Regions from separate parts of the Terrisporobacter glycolicus ATCC 14880 genome, predicted to be linked through region 4. Evidence: a T-box and tRNA genes for the amino acid it is inferred to sense, from the RefSeq annotation. Region 4 holds a T-box; the other regions hold tRNA genes.
What was found. A T-box is a leader RNA that pairs with one kind of tRNA and senses whether it is charged. The one in region 4 lies ahead of alaS (alanine--tRNA ligase), so its partner is inferred to be a tRNA-Ala.
Positions count from the first base shown of each region.

Region 1 (4,312 bases), 1.1 Mb from region 4:
GGTTGCATACATAATTGTTATAAATGCCATAACCCTCAAACGCATAAATTAGAAGGTGGAATTATTGTTGACACAGATTATGTTATAGATGAAGTAAAAAAACTTAAATTGCATAGGGGAATAACCTTATCAGGTGGAGAACCGTTTCTACAACCAAAGGCATTATCATTAATTGCAAAATTAGCACAGTTAGAGAATTTAGATGTGTGGTGTTATACTGGTTTTGAATTTGAATACTTAATAAACAAAGAGAATCCTTTATATATGCAGAACAAAACTTTATTACAATATATAGACGTATTAATAGATGGAAAATTTGTATATGAAAAAAAAGACATAGGATTAAAATTTAGAGGATCATCAAATCAAAGGATAATCGATGTTAAAAGTAGCTTGGAAGCAAATGAAGTGATATTAAAAGATGAATATGTAGAGAAAAGTCTGCATATGGTAAAATAGTTTTTTAGGAAGATGATATGATTTATTGTCTTCCTAAATTTTGTTTTAAAAATATATAAATGAAAATATGTGAATAATTATAGTATATATGTGGATAAAATATGATGGACTTGTTTTAAAGTTTGAAATTTAAATGCATATAAAAATGTGGAAATGTGGATAAAAATACATGTTAAAATTAATCAAAAAAAATATTAAAAAAAGTGTTGACGATGAAAATTAAACCTGGTATAGTTATACTTGTCCTTAAGACGAGGGCAAAGAAACAACAAAACTTTTAAAAAAGTTATTGACAAAAAACATCTTTAAATGATAAAGTAATACTTGTCAAAAAGATAACAAATCAATAAAATAAAAGTGTTGACAAAAGAAATTAACTTTGATAAACTTAAGAAGTTAAAATGAAAGAACTTTGAAAATTAAACAGTAGGTTAACAATAAATTAATTCTTTAAAGAATTAAACTGAAACAACGAACAAACCAAGCCAGATATTCAGATAATGATTAGTCTGAGCAATGGACAACTTTTTTATGAGAGTTTGATCCTGGCTCAGGATGAACGCTGGCGGCGTGCCTAACACATGCAAGTCGAGCGATTCACTTCGGTGAAGAGCGGCGGACGGGTGAGTAACGCGTGGGTAACCTGCCTCATACACATGGATAACATACCGAAAGGTATGCTAATACAGGATAACATAAGAGATTCACATGTATCTCTTATCAAAGCTCCGGCGGTATGAGATGGACCCGCGTCTGATTAGCTAGTTGGTAAGGTAACGGCTTACCAAGGCGACGATCAGTAGCCGACCTGAGAGGGTGATCGGCCACATTGGAACTGAGACACGGTCCAAACTCCTACGGGAGGCAGCAGTGGGGAATATTGCACAATGGGCGAAAGCCTGATGCAGCAACGCCGCGTGAGTGATGAAGGCCTTCGGGTCGTAAAACTCTGTCCTCAAGGAAGATAATGACGGTACTTGAGGAGGAAGCCCCGGCTAACTACGTGCCAGCAGCCGCGGTAATACGTAGGGGGCTAGCGTTATCCGGATTTACTGGGCGTAAAGGGTGCGTAGGTGGTTTCTTAAGTCAGGAGTGAAAGGCTACGGCTCAACCGTAGTAAGCTCTTGAAACTGGGAGACTTGAGTGCAGGAGAGGAAAGTGGAATTCCTAGTGTAGCGGTGAAATGCGTAGATATTAGGAGGAACACCAGTAGCGAAGGCGGCTTTCTGGACTGTAACTGACACTGAGGCACGAAAGCGTGGGGAGCGAACAGGATTAGATACCCTGGTAGTCCACGCCGTAAACGATGAGTACTAGGTGTCGGGGGTTACCCCCCTCGGTGCCGCAGCTAACGCATTAAGTACTCCGCCTGGGGAGTACGCTCGCAAGAGTGAAACTCAAAGGAATTGACGGGGACCCGCACAAGTAGCGGAGCATGTGGTTTAATTCGAAGCAACGCGAAGAACCTTACCTAAGCTTGACATCCTTTTGACCGATGCCTAATCGCATTTTTCCCTTCGGGGACAGAAGTGACAGGTGGTGCATGGTTGTCGTCAGCTCGTGTCGTGAGATGTTGGGTTAAGTCCCGCAACGAGCGCAACCCTTGCCTTTAGTTGCCAGCATTAAGTTGGGCACTCTAGAGGGACTGCCAGGGATAACCTGGAGGAAGGTGGGGATGACGTCAAATCATCATGCCCCTTATGCTTAGGGCTACACACGTGCTACAATGGGTGGTACAGAGGGCAGCCAAGTCGTGAGGCCGAGCTAATCCCTTAAAGCCATTCTCAGTTCGGATTGTAGGCTGAAACTCGCCTACATGAAGCTGGAGTTACTAGTAATCGCAGATCAGAATGCTGCGGTGAATGCGTTCCCGGGTCTTGTACACACCGCCCGTCACACCACGGAAGTTGGGGGCGCCCGAAGCCACTTAGCTAACCCTTTTGGGAAGCGAGTGTCGAAGGTGAAATCAATAACTGGGGTGAAGTCGTAACAAGGTAGCCGTATCGGAAGGTGCGGCTGGATCACCTCCTTTCTAGGGAGAATTAACCTACTGTTTAATTTTGAGGGTTCTTTATGAAAACTCAAGATATGTTGAAAAAAATCGACATGGGGGTGTAGCTCAGCTGGGAGAGCACTTGCCTTGCACGCAAGGGGTCAGGAGTTCGATCCTCCTCATCTCCACCATTAGTACTTATTTAATAAGTGCTTTAGTACTTTGAAAACTGCATAACATTTAGTGATATGACATTATAAAAGAAGAAGATAAACTTCTTAAAAAATATATCATATAAAGAAGATAACTTTTAAAAATATCAAATTTAATAACTGGTCAAGTTATTAAGGGTGTAGGGCGAATGCCTTGGCACTAGGAGCCGATGAAGGACGCGATAAGCTGCGATAAGCTTGGGGGAGTTGCACGTAAACTGTGATCCCAAGATTTCCGAATGAGGAAACTCACTTAGAGTAATGTCTAAGTATCGTATAGTGAATACATAGCTATGCGAGGGGAACCCGGGGAACTGAAACATCTAAGTACCCGGAGGAAGAGAAAGAAATTCGATTCCGTAAGTAGCGGCGAGCGAACGCGGAACAGGCCAAACCAGTGAAGTTTTCTTCACTGGGGTTGCGGACATATCATAACGGAGAGGCTATTGTAGACGAAGAGAGTTGGAAAGCTCCGCTATAAAGTGTAAAAGCCACGTAGTCAAAACAAGAAGACTTCAGATATGATCCAGAGTACCACGGGACACGTGAAACCCTGTGGGAAGCAGGAGGGACCATCCTCCAAGCCTAAATACTACCTAGTGACCGATAGCGTATAGTACCGTGAGGGAAAGGTGAAAAGAACCCCGGGAGGGGAGTGAAAGAGAACCTGAAACCCTACACTTACAAGCTGTAGGAGCACATTATTTGTGTGACTGCGTACTTTTTGTAGAACGGGCCAACGAGTTACGTTACCTAGCAAGGTTAAGCACTTAAGGTGTGGAGCCGCAGCGAAAGCGAGTCTTAACTGGGCGTATAGTTAGTTGACGTAGACCCGAAACCGGGCGACCTATCCATGGGCAGGTTGAAGCGAAAGTAAAATTTCGTGGAGGACCGAACCCACGAGCGTTGAAAAGCTCGGGGATGACCTGTGGATAGCGGTGAAATTCCAATCGAGCCCGGAGATAGCTGGTTCTCTCCGAAATAGCTTTAGGGCTAGCCTCAAGATTTAGAGAAACGGGGGTAGAGCACTGAATGTCCTAGGGGGTATTGCACTTACCGAAGACTATCAAACTCCGAATACCGTATTCTTATGCTTGGGAGTCAGACTGTGGGTGATAAGATTCATAGTCAAAAGGGCAACAGCCCAGATCGTCAGCTAAGGTCCCTAAATGTACGTTAAGTGGTAAAGGATGTGGGATTGCACAGACAACCAGGATGTTGGCTTAGAAGCAGCCACTCATTTAAAGAGTGCGTAATAGCTCACTGGTCGAGTGATCCTGCGCCGAAAATTTCCGGGGCTAAAACGTACTACCGAAGCTACGGCATCATTTATGATGGGTAGGAGAGCTTTCTATATGGATTGAAGCATTACCGTAAGGAGATGTGGACTGTATAGAAGTGAGAATGTTGGCATGAGTAGCGAGATGTGGGTGAGAATCCCACAGGCCGTAAACCCAAGGTTTCCAGGGGAAGGTTCGTCCGCCCTGGGTTAGTCAGGACCTAAGCCGAGGCCGAAAGGCGTAGGTGATGGACAACAGGTTGATATTCCTGTACCACCAATAACCGTTTGAGAAATGGGATGACACAGTAGGATAAGCTAACCGCACTGTTGGTTATGTGCGGGCAAGTATTGAGGCAGTTCAGGTAG
Region 1 covers NZ_CP117523.1:3,942,284-3,946,595, reverse strand. Annotated here, with positions in the region: gene nrdG (anaerobic ribonucleoside-triphosphate reductase activating protein) at 1-459, shown strand, start outside; rRNA gene TEGL_RS19205 (16S ribosomal RNA) at 987-2,491, shown strand; tRNA gene TEGL_RS19200 (tRNA-Ala) at 2,568-2,643, shown strand; rRNA gene TEGL_RS19195 (23S ribosomal RNA) at 2,787-4,312, shown strand, end outside.
Region 1: it encodes a tRNA-Ala, which carries the amino acid that the T-box ahead of alaS (alanine--tRNA ligase) is inferred to sense. The anticodon was not compared.

Region 2 (4,312 bases), 1.0 Mb from region 4:
AGTCGCTTGGGCCTATTCTCTGCGGCCATGTTTCCATGGCACCCCTTCTCCCTAAGTTACGGGGTCATTTTGCCGAGTTCCTTAACAACAGTTCTCTGGCTGGCCTTAGGATACTCTCCTCACCCACCTGTGTCGGTTTGCGGTACAGGCACCTTTAACCTCGATAGAGACTTTTCTCGACAGTGTGAAATCAGCTACTTCGCTACTAAATTTCGCTCCGCATCGTACTCCAGCATTATTCAGGCGGATTTGCCTACCTGAACTGCCTCAATACTTGCCCGCACATAACCAACAGTGCGGTTAGCTTATCCTACTGTGTCATCCCATTTCTCAAACGGTTATTGGTGGTACAGGAATATCAACCTGTTGTCCATCACCTACGCCTTTCGGCCTCGGCTTAGGTCCTGACTAACCCAGGGCGGACGAACCTTCCCCTGGAAACCTTGGGTTTACGGCCTGTGGGATTCTCACCCACATCTCGCTACTCATGCCAACATTCTCACTTCTATACAGTCCACATCTCCTTACGGTAATGCTTCAATCCATATAGAAAGCTCTCCTACCCATCATAAATGATGCCGTAGCTTCGGTAGTACGTTTTAGCCCCGGAAATTTTCGGCGCAGGATCACTCGACCAGTGAGCTATTACGCACTCTTTAAATGAGTGGCTGCTTCTAAGCCAACATCCTGGTTGTCTGTGCAATCCCACATCCTTTACCACTTAACGTACATTTAGGGACCTTAGCTGACGATCTGGGCTGTTGCCCTTTTGACTATGAATCTTATCACCCACAGTCTGACTCCCAAGCATAAGAATACGGTATTCGGAGTTTGATAGTCTTCGGTAAGTGCAATACCCCCTAGGACATTCAGTGCTCTACCCCCGTTTCTCTAAATCTTGAGGCTAGCCCTAAAGCTATTTCGGAGAGAACCAGCTATCTCCGGGCTCGATTGGAATTTCACCGCTATCCACAGGTCATCCCCGAGCTTTTCAACGCTCGTGGGTTCGGTCCTCCACGAAATTTTACTTTCGCTTCAACCTGCCCATGGATAGGTCGCCCGGTTTCGGGTCTACGTCAACTAACTATACGCCCAGTTAAGACTCGCTTTCGCTGCGGCTCCACACCTTAAGTGCTTAACCTTGCTAGGTAACGTAACTCGTTGGCCCGTTCTACAAAAAGTACGCAGTCACACAAATAATGTGCTCCTACAGCTTGTAAGTGTAGGGTTTCAGGTTCTCTTTCACTCCCCTCCCGGGGTTCTTTTCACCTTTCCCTCACGGTACTATACGCTATCGGTCACTAGGTAGTATTTAGGCTTGGAGGATGGTCCCTCCTGCTTCCCACAGGGTTTCACGTGTCCCGTGGTACTCTGGATCATATCTGAAGTCTTCTTGTTTTGACTACGTGGCTTTTACACTTTATAGCGGAGCTTTCCAACTCTCTTCGTCTACAATAGCCTCTTCGTTATGATATGTCCGCAACCCCAGTGAAGAAAACTTCACTGGTTTGGCCTGTTCCGCGTTCGCTCGCCGCTACTTACGGAATCGAATTTCTTTCTCTTCCTCCGGGTACTTAGATGTTTCAGTTCCCCGGGTTCCCCTCGCATAGCTATGTATTCACTATACGATACTTAGACATTACTCTAAGTGAGTTTCCTCATTCGGAAATCTTGGGATCACAGTTTACGTGCAACTCCCCCAAGCTTATCGCAGCTTATCGCGTCCTTCATCGGCTCCTAGTGCCAAGGCATTCGCCCTACACCCTTAATAACTTGACCAGTTATTAAAAATTAGCGCCAAAGTCTTTGTCTTCATATACATTCAGACAAATCCCTTTGCTTAAAGTTGATATTTTTAAAAGTTATCTTCTTTATATGATATATTTTTTAAGAAGTTTATCTTCTTCTTTATATAATGTCATATCACTAAATGTTATGCAGTTTTCAAAGTACTAAAGCACTTATTAAATAAGTACTAATGGTGGAGATGAGGAGGATCGAACTCCTGACCCCTTGCGTGCAAGGCAAGTGCTCTCCCAGCTGAGCTACACCCCCATATGCTTTTTCAACAAAATATATTATAATCACTTTGTCGAATGTTGTCAATATTATTTTTTAAGAGTTTTAAAGAACCCTCAAAATTAAACAGTAGGTTAATTCTCCCTAGAAAGGAGGTGATCCAGCCGCACCTTCCGATACGGCTACCTTGTTACGACTTCACCCCAGTTATTGATTTCACCTTCGACACTCGCTTCCCAAAAGGGTTAGCTAAGTGGCTTCGGGCGCCCCCAACTTCCGTGGTGTGACGGGCGGTGTGTACAAGACCCGGGAACGCATTCACCGCAGCATTCTGATCTGCGATTACTAGTAACTCCAGCTTCATGTAGGCGAGTTTCAGCCTACAATCCGAACTGAGAATGGCTTTAAGGGATTAGCTCGGCCTCACGACTTGGCTGCCCTCTGTACCACCCATTGTAGCACGTGTGTAGCCCTAAGCATAAGGGGCATGATGATTTGACGTCATCCCCACCTTCCTCCAGGTTATCCCTGGCAGTCCCTCTAGAGTGCCCAACTTAATGCTGGCAACTAAAGGCAAGGGTTGCGCTCGTTGCGGGACTTAACCCAACATCTCACGACACGAGCTGACGACAACCATGCACCACCTGTCACTTCTGTCCCCGAAGGGAAAAATGCGATTAGGCATCGGTCAAAAGGATGTCAAGCTTAGGTAAGGTTCTTCGCGTTGCTTCGAATTAAACCACATGCTCCGCTACTTGTGCGGGTCCCCGTCAATTCCTTTGAGTTTCACTCTTGCGAGCGTACTCCCCAGGCGGAGTACTTAATGCGTTAGCTGCGGCACCGAGGGGGGTAACCCCCGACACCTAGTACTCATCGTTTACGGCGTGGACTACCAGGGTATCTAATCCTGTTCGCTCCCCACGCTTTCGTGCCTCAGTGTCAGTTACAGTCCAGAAAGCCGCCTTCGCTACTGGTGTTCCTCCTAATATCTACGCATTTCACCGCTACACTAGGAATTCCACTTTCCTCTCCTGCACTCAAGTCTCCCAGTTTCAAGAGCTTACTACGGTTGAGCCGTAGCCTTTCACTCCTGACTTAAGAAACCACCTACGCACCCTTTACGCCCAGTAAATCCGGATAACGCTAGCCCCCTACGTATTACCGCGGCTGCTGGCACGTAGTTAGCCGGGGCTTCCTCCTCAAGTACCGTCATTATCTTCCTTGAGGACAGAGTTTTACGACCCGAAGGCCTTCATCACTCACGCGGCGTTGCTGCATCAGGCTTTCGCCCATTGTGCAATATTCCCCACTGCTGCCTCCCGTAGGAGTTTGGACCGTGTCTCAGTTCCAATGTGGCCGATCACCCTCTCAGGTCGGCTACTGATCGTCGCCTTGGTAAGCCGTTACCTTACCAACTAGCTAATCAGACGCGGGTCCATCTCATACCGCCGGAGCTTTGATAAGAAATACATGTGAATCTCTTATATTATCCTGTATTAGCATACCTTTCGGTATGTTATCCATGTGTATGAGGCAGGTTACCCACGCGTTACTCACCCGTCCGCCGCTCTTCACCGAAGTGAATCGCTCGACTTGCATGTGTTAGGCACGCCGCCAGCGTTCATCCTGAGCCAGGATCAAACTCTCATAAAAAAGTTGTCCATCGCTCAGACTAATCATTATCTGAATATCTGGCTTGGTTTGTTTGTTGTTTCAGTTTAATTCTTAAAGAATTAATTTATTGTTAACCTACTGTTTAATTTTCAAAGTTCTTTGCTTGTTTCAGCTTTTTCATTTTATCAAAGCTGTTTTGTCTTGTCAACAACTTTTTTCAGAAGTTTTTTGTTGATGTTTTGTCCCTGTCTTAAGGACAAGTAATACTATATCATCATAATAAAATACCGTCAATACCTTTTTAAAGTTTTTTTATAAAATCATTGACGTTTTATGACTTATTATTAAATCCTATTTATTATAACATTTGATTTATAATTGAAATCATAAGGTTTTTAAATCATTTTTACAGTAATCTCCTTTCTTTAATTTAACTATATTTTTTCTTCAATTTCCTATTTTTATTATGTAATAATAGCAAAAACTTATATTCAAAGTTTATTATTTTTTAATAAGAAAATAAAAATACTACTTTGTACATATAAATTTTACATTCATAATACAACAAAGTAGTACTTTAATATTTTATTTCATTATTCTCATTGCATTTAACACTGCAATTAAAGCAACCCCTACATCAGCAAATACTGCTTCCCACATACTTGCCATACCTAAAGCT
Region 2 covers NZ_CP117523.1:3,820,443-3,824,754, forward strand. Annotated here, with positions in the region: rRNA gene TEGL_RS18560 (23S ribosomal RNA) at 1-1,779, opposite strand, end outside; tRNA gene TEGL_RS18565 (tRNA-Ala) at 1,980-2,055, opposite strand; rRNA gene TEGL_RS18570 (16S ribosomal RNA) at 2,168-3,672, opposite strand; gene TEGL_RS18575 (heavy metal translocating P-type ATPase) at 4,219-4,312, opposite strand, start outside.
Region 2: it encodes a tRNA-Ala, which carries the amino acid that the T-box ahead of alaS (alanine--tRNA ligase) is inferred to sense. The anticodon was not compared.

Region 3 (4,312 bases), 1.9 Mb from region 4:
CCTGCCTCATACACATGGATAACATACCGAAAGGTATGCTAATACAGGATAATATAAGAGATTCACATGTATTTCTTATCAAAGCTCCGGCGGTATGAGATGGACCCGCGTCTGATTAGCTAGTTGGTAAGGTAACGGCTTACCAAGGCGACGATCAGTAGCCGACCTGAGAGGGTGATCGGCCACATTGGAACTGAGACACGGTCCAAACTCCTACGGGAGGCAGCAGTGGGGAATATTGCACAATGGGCGAAAGCCTGATGCAGCAACGCCGCGTGAGTGATGAAGGCCTTCGGGTCGTAAAACTCTGTCCTCAAGGAAGATAATGACGGTACTTGAGGAGGAAGCCCCGGCTAACTACGTGCCAGCAGCCGCGGTAATACGTAGGGGGCTAGCGTTATCCGGATTTACTGGGCGTAAAGGGTGCGTAGGTGGTTTCTTAAGTCAGGAGTGAAAGGCTACGGCTCAACCGTAGTAAGCTCTTGAAACTGGGAGACTTGAGTGCAGGAGAGGAAAGTGGAATTCCTAGTGTAGCGGTGAAATGCGTAGATATTAGGAGGAACACCAGTAGCGAAGGCGGCTTTCTGGACTGTAACTGACACTGAGGCACGAAAGCGTGGGGAGCGAACAGGATTAGATACCCTGGTAGTCCACGCCGTAAACGATGAGTACTAGGTGTCGGGGGTTACCCCCCTCGGTGCCGCAGCTAACGCATTAAGTACTCCGCCTGGGGAGTACGCTCGCAAGAGTGAAACTCAAAGGAATTGACGGGGACCCGCACAAGTAGCGGAGCATGTGGTTTAATTCGAAGCAACGCGAAGAACCTTACCTAAGCTTGACATCCTTTTGACCGATGCCTAATCGCATTTTTCCCTTCGGGGACAGAAGTGACAGGTGGTGCATGGTTGTCGTCAGCTCGTGTCGTGAGATGTTGGGTTAAGTCCCGCAACGAGCGCAACCCTTGCCTTTAGTTGCCAGCATTAAGTTGGGCACTCTAGAGGGACTGCCAGGGATAACCTGGAGGAAGGTGGGGATGACGTCAAATCATCATGCCCCTTATGCTTAGGGCTACACACGTGCTACAATGGGTGGTACAGAGGGCAGCCAAGTCGTGAGGCCGAGCTAATCCCTTAAAGCCATTCTCAGTTCGGATTGTAGGCTGAAACTCGCCTACATGAAGCTGGAGTTACTAGTAATCGCAGATCAGAATGCTGCGGTGAATGCGTTCCCGGGTCTTGTACACACCGCCCGTCACACCACGGAAGTTGGGGGCGCCCGAAGCCACTTAGCTAACCCTTTTGGGAAGCGAGTGTCGAAGGTGAAATCAATAACTGGGGTGAAGTCGTAACAAGGTAGCCGTATCGGAAGGTGCGGCTGGATCACCTCCTTTCTAGGGAGAATTAACCTACTGTTTAATTTTGAGAGTTTTTTACTTTCTCATATAAATACATTAGCGGTTTTTAATCACTAATGTATCTTTACATGGGGGTGTAGCTCAGCTGGGAGAGCACTTGCCTTGCACGCAAGGGGTCAGGAGTTCGATCCTCCTCATCTCCACCATATTTTTGTGTCATTTTATATTATAAGGGAAAAATTATATAAAAAAATTTTAAAAAATGGCTAAAAATAAAAATAGTACTTTGAAAACTGCATAACATTTAGTGATATGACATTATATAAAGAAGAAGATAACTTTTAAAAATATCAACTTTAAGCAAAGGGATTTGTCTGAATGTATATGAAGACAAAGACTTTGGCGCTAATTTTTAATAACTGGTCAAGTTATTAAGGGTGTAGGGCGAATGCCTTGGCACTAGGAGCCGATGAAGGACGCGATAAGCTGCGATAAGCTTGGGGGAGTTGCACGTAAACTGTGATCCCAAGATTTCCGAATGAGGAAACTCACTTAGAGTAATGTCTAAGTATCGTATAGTGAATACATAGCTATGCGAGGGGAACCCGGGGAACTGAAACATCTAAGTACCCGGAGGAAGAGAAAGAAATTCGATTCCGTAAGTAGCGGCGAGCGAACGCGGAACAGGCCAAACCAGTGAAGTTTTCTTCACTGGGGTTGCGGACATATCATAACGAAGAGGCTATTGTAGACGAAGAGAGTTGGAAAGCTCCGCTATAAAGTGTAAAAGCCACGTAGTCAAAACAAGAAGACTTCAGATATGATCCAGAGTACCACGGGACACGTGAAACCCTGTGGGAAGCAGGAGGGACCATCCTCCAAGCCTAAATACTACCTAGTGACCGATAGCGTATAGTACCGTGAGGGAAAGGTGAAAAGAACCCCGGGAGGGGAGTGAAAGAGAACCTGAAACCCTACACTTACAAGCTGTAGGAGCACATTATTTGTGTGACTGCGTACTTTTTGTAGAACGGGCCAACGAGTTACGTTACCTAGCAAGGTTAAGCACTTAAGGTGTGGAGCCGCAGCGAAAGCGAGTCTTAACTGGGCGTATAGTTAGTTGACGTAGACCCGAAACCGGGCGACCTATCCATGGGCAGGTTGAAGCGAAAGTAAAATTTCGTGGAGGACCGAACCCACGAGCGTTGAAAAGCTCGGGGATGACCTGTGGATAGCGGTGAAATTCCAATCGAGCCCGGAGATAGCTGGTTCTCTCCGAAATAGCTTTAGGGCTAGCCTCAAGATTTAGAGAAACGGGGGTAGAGCACTGAATGTCCTAGGGGGTATTGCACTTACCGAAGACTATCAAACTCCGAATACCGTATTCTTATGCTTGGGAGTCAGACTGTGGGTGATAAGATTCATAGTCAAAAGGGCAACAGCCCAGATCGTCAGCTAAGGTCCCTAAATGTACGTTAAGTGGTAAAGGATGTGGGATTGCACAGACAACCAGGATGTTGGCTTAGAAGCAGCCACTCATTTAAAGAGTGCGTAATAGCTCACTGGTCGAGTGATCCTGCGCCGAAAATTTCCGGGGCTAAAACGTACTACCGAAGCTACGGCATCATTTATGATGGGTAGGAGAGCTTTCTATATGGATTGAAGCATTACCGTAAGGAGATGTGGACTGTATAGAAGTGAGAATGTTGGCATGAGTAGCGAGATGTGGGTGAGAATCCCACAGGCCGTAAACCCAAGGTTTCCAGGGGAAGGTTCGTCCGCCCTGGGTTAGTCAGGACCTAAGCCGAGGCCGAAAGGCGTAGGTGATGGACAACAGGTTGATATTCCTGTACCACCAATAACCGTTTGAGAAATGGGATGACACAGTAGGATAAGCTAACCGCACTGTTGGTTATGTGCGGGCAAGTATTGAGGCAGTTCAGGTAGGCAAATCCGCCTGAATAATGCTGGAGTACGATGCGGAGCGAAATTTAGTAGCGAAGTAGCTGATTTCACACTGTCGAGAAAAGTCTCTATCGAGGTTAAAGGTGCCTGTACCGCAAACCGACACAGGTGGGTGAGGAGAGTATCCTAAGGCCAGCCAGAGAACTGTTGTTAAGGAACTCGGCAAAATGACCCCGTAACTTAGGGAGAAGGGGTGCCATGGAAACATGGCCGCAGAGAATAGGCCCAAGCGACTGTTTACCAAAAACATAGGTTTCTGCTAAGTCGCAAGACGATGTATAGGAGCTGACGCCTGCCCGGTGCTGGAAGGTTAAGGGGATCTGTTAGGGTAACCGAAGCAGTGAACTTAAGCCCCAGTAAACGGCGGCCGTAACTATAACGGTCCTAAGGTAGCGAAATTCCTTGTCGGGTAAGTTCCGACCCGCACGAAAGGCGTAACGATTTGGGCACTGTCTCAACAACAGACTGGGTGAAATTGTAATACCGGTGAAGATGCCGGTTACCTGCGACAGGACGGAAAGACCCCATGGAGCTTTACTGTAGCTTGACATTGAGTCTCGGTGCTACATGTACAGGATAGGTGGGAGGCTATGAAGCATGGACGTCAGTCTGTGTGGAGCCATCCTTGGGATACCACCCTTGTAGTACTGGGATTCTAACCAGCTGCCTTGAATCAGGTAGTGGGACACTGTCAGGTGGACAGTTTGACTGGGGCGGTCGCCTCCTAAAGAGTAACGGAGGCGCTCAAAGGTTCTCTCAGTACGGTCGGAAATCGTACGTAGAGTGTAAAGGCAGAAGAGAGCTTGATTGCAAGACATACAGGTCGAGCAAGGACGAAAGTCGGACTTAGTGATCCGGTGGTACCGCATGGAAGGGCCATCGCTCAACGGATAAAAGCTACCCTGGGGATAACAGGCTGATCTCCCCCAAGAGTCCACATCGACGGGGAGGTTTGGCACCTCGATGTCGGCTCATCACATCCTGGGGCTGTAG
Region 3 covers NZ_CP117523.1:900,203-904,514, forward strand. Annotated here, with positions in the region: rRNA gene TEGL_RS04525 (16S ribosomal RNA) at 1-1,390, shown strand, start outside; tRNA gene TEGL_RS04530 (tRNA-Ala) at 1,485-1,560, shown strand; rRNA gene TEGL_RS04535 (23S ribosomal RNA) at 1,776-4,312, shown strand, end outside.
Region 3: it encodes a tRNA-Ala, which carries the amino acid that the T-box ahead of alaS (alanine--tRNA ligase) is inferred to sense. The anticodon was not compared.

Region 4 (4,312 bases):
GTTATAGACGATGATCATGATCATCACCATGATATAGAAGAAGACTAATATAAAATAAATAAAATCTTTGGGGTAACTTATCTCAAAGATTTTTTTTGTCAAAGAAGCAATAAATTTTGAGAATTTAAAAATATACTTTTAAAATTCTTTTAAAGTATATATAATATAGAGAATGAGGTGATTTAGAAAATGAGCAAAAGAGTAATGATAGGTATGAGTGGTGGGGTAGATAGTTCTGTTGCTGCATACCTACTAAAAAAACAAGGATACGAAGTAATCGGCGTTACTATGAAATTATGGCAAGACGATGAAGAATATGATTTAATAGAAAATGACGGTGGATGTTGTTCGCTGGCAGCAGTAGAAGATGCAAGGGCTGTTGCAGACAAAATAGGCATACCATTTTACGTATTAAATTTTAAAGATGTATTTAAAGAAAAAGTAATAGATTATTTTATTGATGAATACTTACAAGGAAGAACACCAAACCCTTGTATAGCATGTAATAAGCATATAAAATTTGACGACTTATACAGAAGAGCCATGGCACTAGGTTGTGATTATGTTGCAACTGGTCATTATGCTAAGATTGAAAAAGACGAAGAAACTGGTAGACATTACTTAGTTAAATCAGTAACTGATAAAAAGGATCAAACTTATGCATTATATAATCTAACACAAGAGCAATTAGAGCATACGTTGCTTCCGATTGGAGATTATGAAAAAGATAGAGTAAGAGAAATTGCAAAAGAAATGGGAATGGACGTTCACAACAAACCTGATAGCCAAGAAATTTGTTTTGTAAAAGATAATGATTATGCAAACTATGTAAAAAGACATTCAAATAAACGTATTAAAGAAGGAAACTTTGTAGATACTAAAGGTAATATTTTAGGAAGACATAAAGGAATAATTTATTACACAATAGGACAAAGAAAGGGACTAGGTATTGCTTTTGGTAAACCTATGTTTGTTCTTGATATAAACCCACAAACTAATGAAGTAATCTTGGGATCAAATGACGATTTATTCAACAATGAATTAATTGCAAAGGATGTTAATCTAATAGCAGTAGATGAGATTACAGAACCAATTAGAGTAGAAGCTAAAATTAGATACTCTGCAAAACCATCACCAGCTACAGTATACAACAACGGGAAAGACTCAATAAGAATAGTATTTGACGAACCTCAAAGAGCTATTACTAAAGGTCAATCTGTTGTAATGTATCAAGGAGACAAAGTAGTTGGAGGAGGAATTATAGACAAAAGTTTATAATAGACTTGATTATAAATTGAAAATTTAGTAGAATTACTATAAGAAAATATAATTTTACAAATAATTTAAATACAATGAAAAGAAGTAGTAAAATATTTAAGGTCTTCACAGAGAAGGAGAAATGGTGAGAACTCCTAGAATAGAATATTTGAAGCAGTCTTGGAGTATCAATCTGGAAATTAAGTATAGATTGACGGTAGTTACGTTATAGCTAAGGTTTTCCGAAGATATCATGTTTATTATGATAATTAGGGTGGTACCGCGAATATACCTCGCCCCTATATAGTTTTATATAGGTGCGAGGTTTTTTAATTTATTTTGAGCAAAGTAAATCAAAAATATATTTACTAATTTAATTTTGGGTAAGATATTGTATTACTTAAATAATAGAAAAAATAGGAAATTTTATTTGTAAAGTAAAAGATATAAATTTATAGGAGGTAAAGCTAATGCAAAACTTAGGAGCTAATGAAATTAGAAAAAGATTTTTAGAGTTCTTTGAATCAAAAGGACATTATGTAGGTAAAAGTGCATCTTTAATACCAAACAATGATAAAAGTTTATTACTTATAAACTCAGGTATGGCACCACTTAAAAATTATTTCTCAGGAGTGGAAGTACCACCAAGTAAAAGAATGTCTACTTGTCAAAAATGTATAAGAACAGGTGATATAGAAAATGTTGGTAAAACTGCTAGACATGGTACTTTCTTTGAAATGATGGGTAACTTTTCATTTGGAGATTACTTTAAAACAGAAGCTATAACATGGGCATGGGAATTTATAACAGAACATCTACATATACCAGAAGATAAACTATGGGTAACTGTTTATCTAAACGATGATGAAGCTTATGATTATTGGGTTAAAGAAATTGGTGTGCCAGAAGAAAGAATGGTTAGACTTGGAAAGGATGACAACTTCTGGGAGATAGGACTTGGACCATGTGGACCTTGTTCAGAGATATACTTTGACAGAGGTGAAAAATTCGGATGTGACAATGCAGATTGTAAACCAGGATGTGATTGTGATAGATATTTAGAATTTTGGAACTTAGTTTTCACTCAATTTGATAGACAAGAAGATGGAACTTATCCAGAACTAGCTAACAAAAACATAGATACTGGTATGGGGCTTGAAAGAATGGCTTGTATAATGCAAGACGTAGATAATATATTTGAAATAGATACTATAAAATATATTATTGAAGGAATAGAAGAATTAGCAAATGTTAAATATGGAGAAGATGCTAAAAATGATGTATCTATAAGAATAATAACTGACCATATGAGAGCTATGAGTTTCTTAATAGCTGATGGTGTATTACCTTCAAATGAAGGAAGAGGATATGTTCTTAGAAGACTGCTTAGAAGAGCTGCTCGTCATGGAAAATTATTAGGAATTAAAGAAGACTTCTTATATGTACTATTTGACAGAGTTAAAAAAGTAAGTGGAGAAGCATATCCAGAATTAGTAGAAAAAGAAAGCTATGTTAAAAAAGTAATTAAGATAGAAGAAGAAAAATTCAACGAAACTTTAGACCAAGGTGTTGAAATATTAAACTCTTATATAGCTGAATTAAAAGCAAACAATGAAAAAATTTTAAGTGGGGAAAAATCATTTAAATTATACGATACTTATGGATTCCCTATGGACTTGACTCAGGAAATTCTTGAAGAACAAGATTTTGAGATAGATGAAGATGGATTCCAGAAAGAAATGGAAGCGCAAAGACAAAGAGCTAGAGCTGATAGAGGTGCTATGGAAGACGAAGGTTGGAAAGAAGATCCACTATCAACATTAGATGAAAGTATAGCTTCAACATTTGATGGATACCAAAACTTAAAGCTATGTGGTAATGTAACTGCCATAGTTAAAGGTGATGAAGTAGTAAGTACTATATGTGAAGGTGAAAAAGCTGTAGTAGTATTAAATAAAACTGCTTTCTATGCAGAAGGTGGAGGACAAGCTGGAGATATAGGAACATTAGAAAATGGAGAGACTATATTTGAAGTTGTTGATACTAAAAAAGGTGCAAACAACACTATAAAACACATAGGATTTGTTAAAAAAGGTAAAATAAGTGTAAGTGATAAATTAGAATCAAAAGTTGACAAAGAAATAAGAATGGCCTCTGCAAGAAACCATACTGCAACTCACTTATTACATGAAGCATTAAAAGAAGTTCTAGGTGATCATGTTAACCAAGCTGGTTCTTTAGTAACTCCAGAAAGATTAAGATTTGACGTAACTCACTTTGAACCAATATCAAAAGAAGAGTTAAAATTAGTAGAAGAAAAAGTTAATACTGCTATTTTAGATGCATTAGACATAAATTGTGAAATTATGAATATAAAAGATGCAAAAGAAAAAGGAGCTATGGCACTCTTTGGCGAAAAGTATGGTAATGAGGTAAGAGTTGTATCTATGGGCAACTATTCAGTAGAGCTTTGTGGAGGAACTCACCTTAACAATACTTCTCAAGTTGGATTATTTAAAATATTATCTGAAGGAGGAGTAGCAGCTGGTGTTAGGAGAATTGAAGCTATAACTGGTAAATCTGTTTATGAATATTTAACAAACAGAGATACAGTAATAAATGACATATGTGTAGCTTTAAAAACAAAAGAAGATAATTTAGTTCAAAGAGCTCATACTTTAGTAGAAGAAAATAAATCTTTAACTAAGGAATTACAAGATGCAAAAACTAAATTAAATTTACAATCAGTTGATGCTTTATTAGATTCAAAAGTTGATGTGTCTGGAGTAAGTTTACTGTGTGCTAAATTTGAAGGAATAGACATGAATTCTTTAAAAGAAACAGCAGACTCTCTAAGAGATAAAGTTGGAAGTGGAGTAGTAGTTCTTTCAAATGTAGTAGATAATAAAGTAAACTTTGTTGTTACAGCAACAAATGATGTAATAGAAAAAGGTATACACTCAGGAAATATTGTAAGAGAAGTTGCAAAAATAGCTAATGGTAAAGGTGGCGGAAGACCAAACATGGCACAAGCTGGAGCAACTGATATATCAAA
Region 4 covers NZ_CP117523.1:2,805,572-2,809,883, reverse strand. Annotated here, with positions in the region: gene nifU (Fe-S cluster assembly scaffold protein NifU) at 1-48, shown strand, start outside; gene mnmA (tRNA 2-thiouridine(34) synthase MnmA) at 190-1,278, shown strand; T-box leader at 1,344-1,561, shown strand; gene alaS (alanine--tRNA ligase) at 1,728-4,312, shown strand, end outside.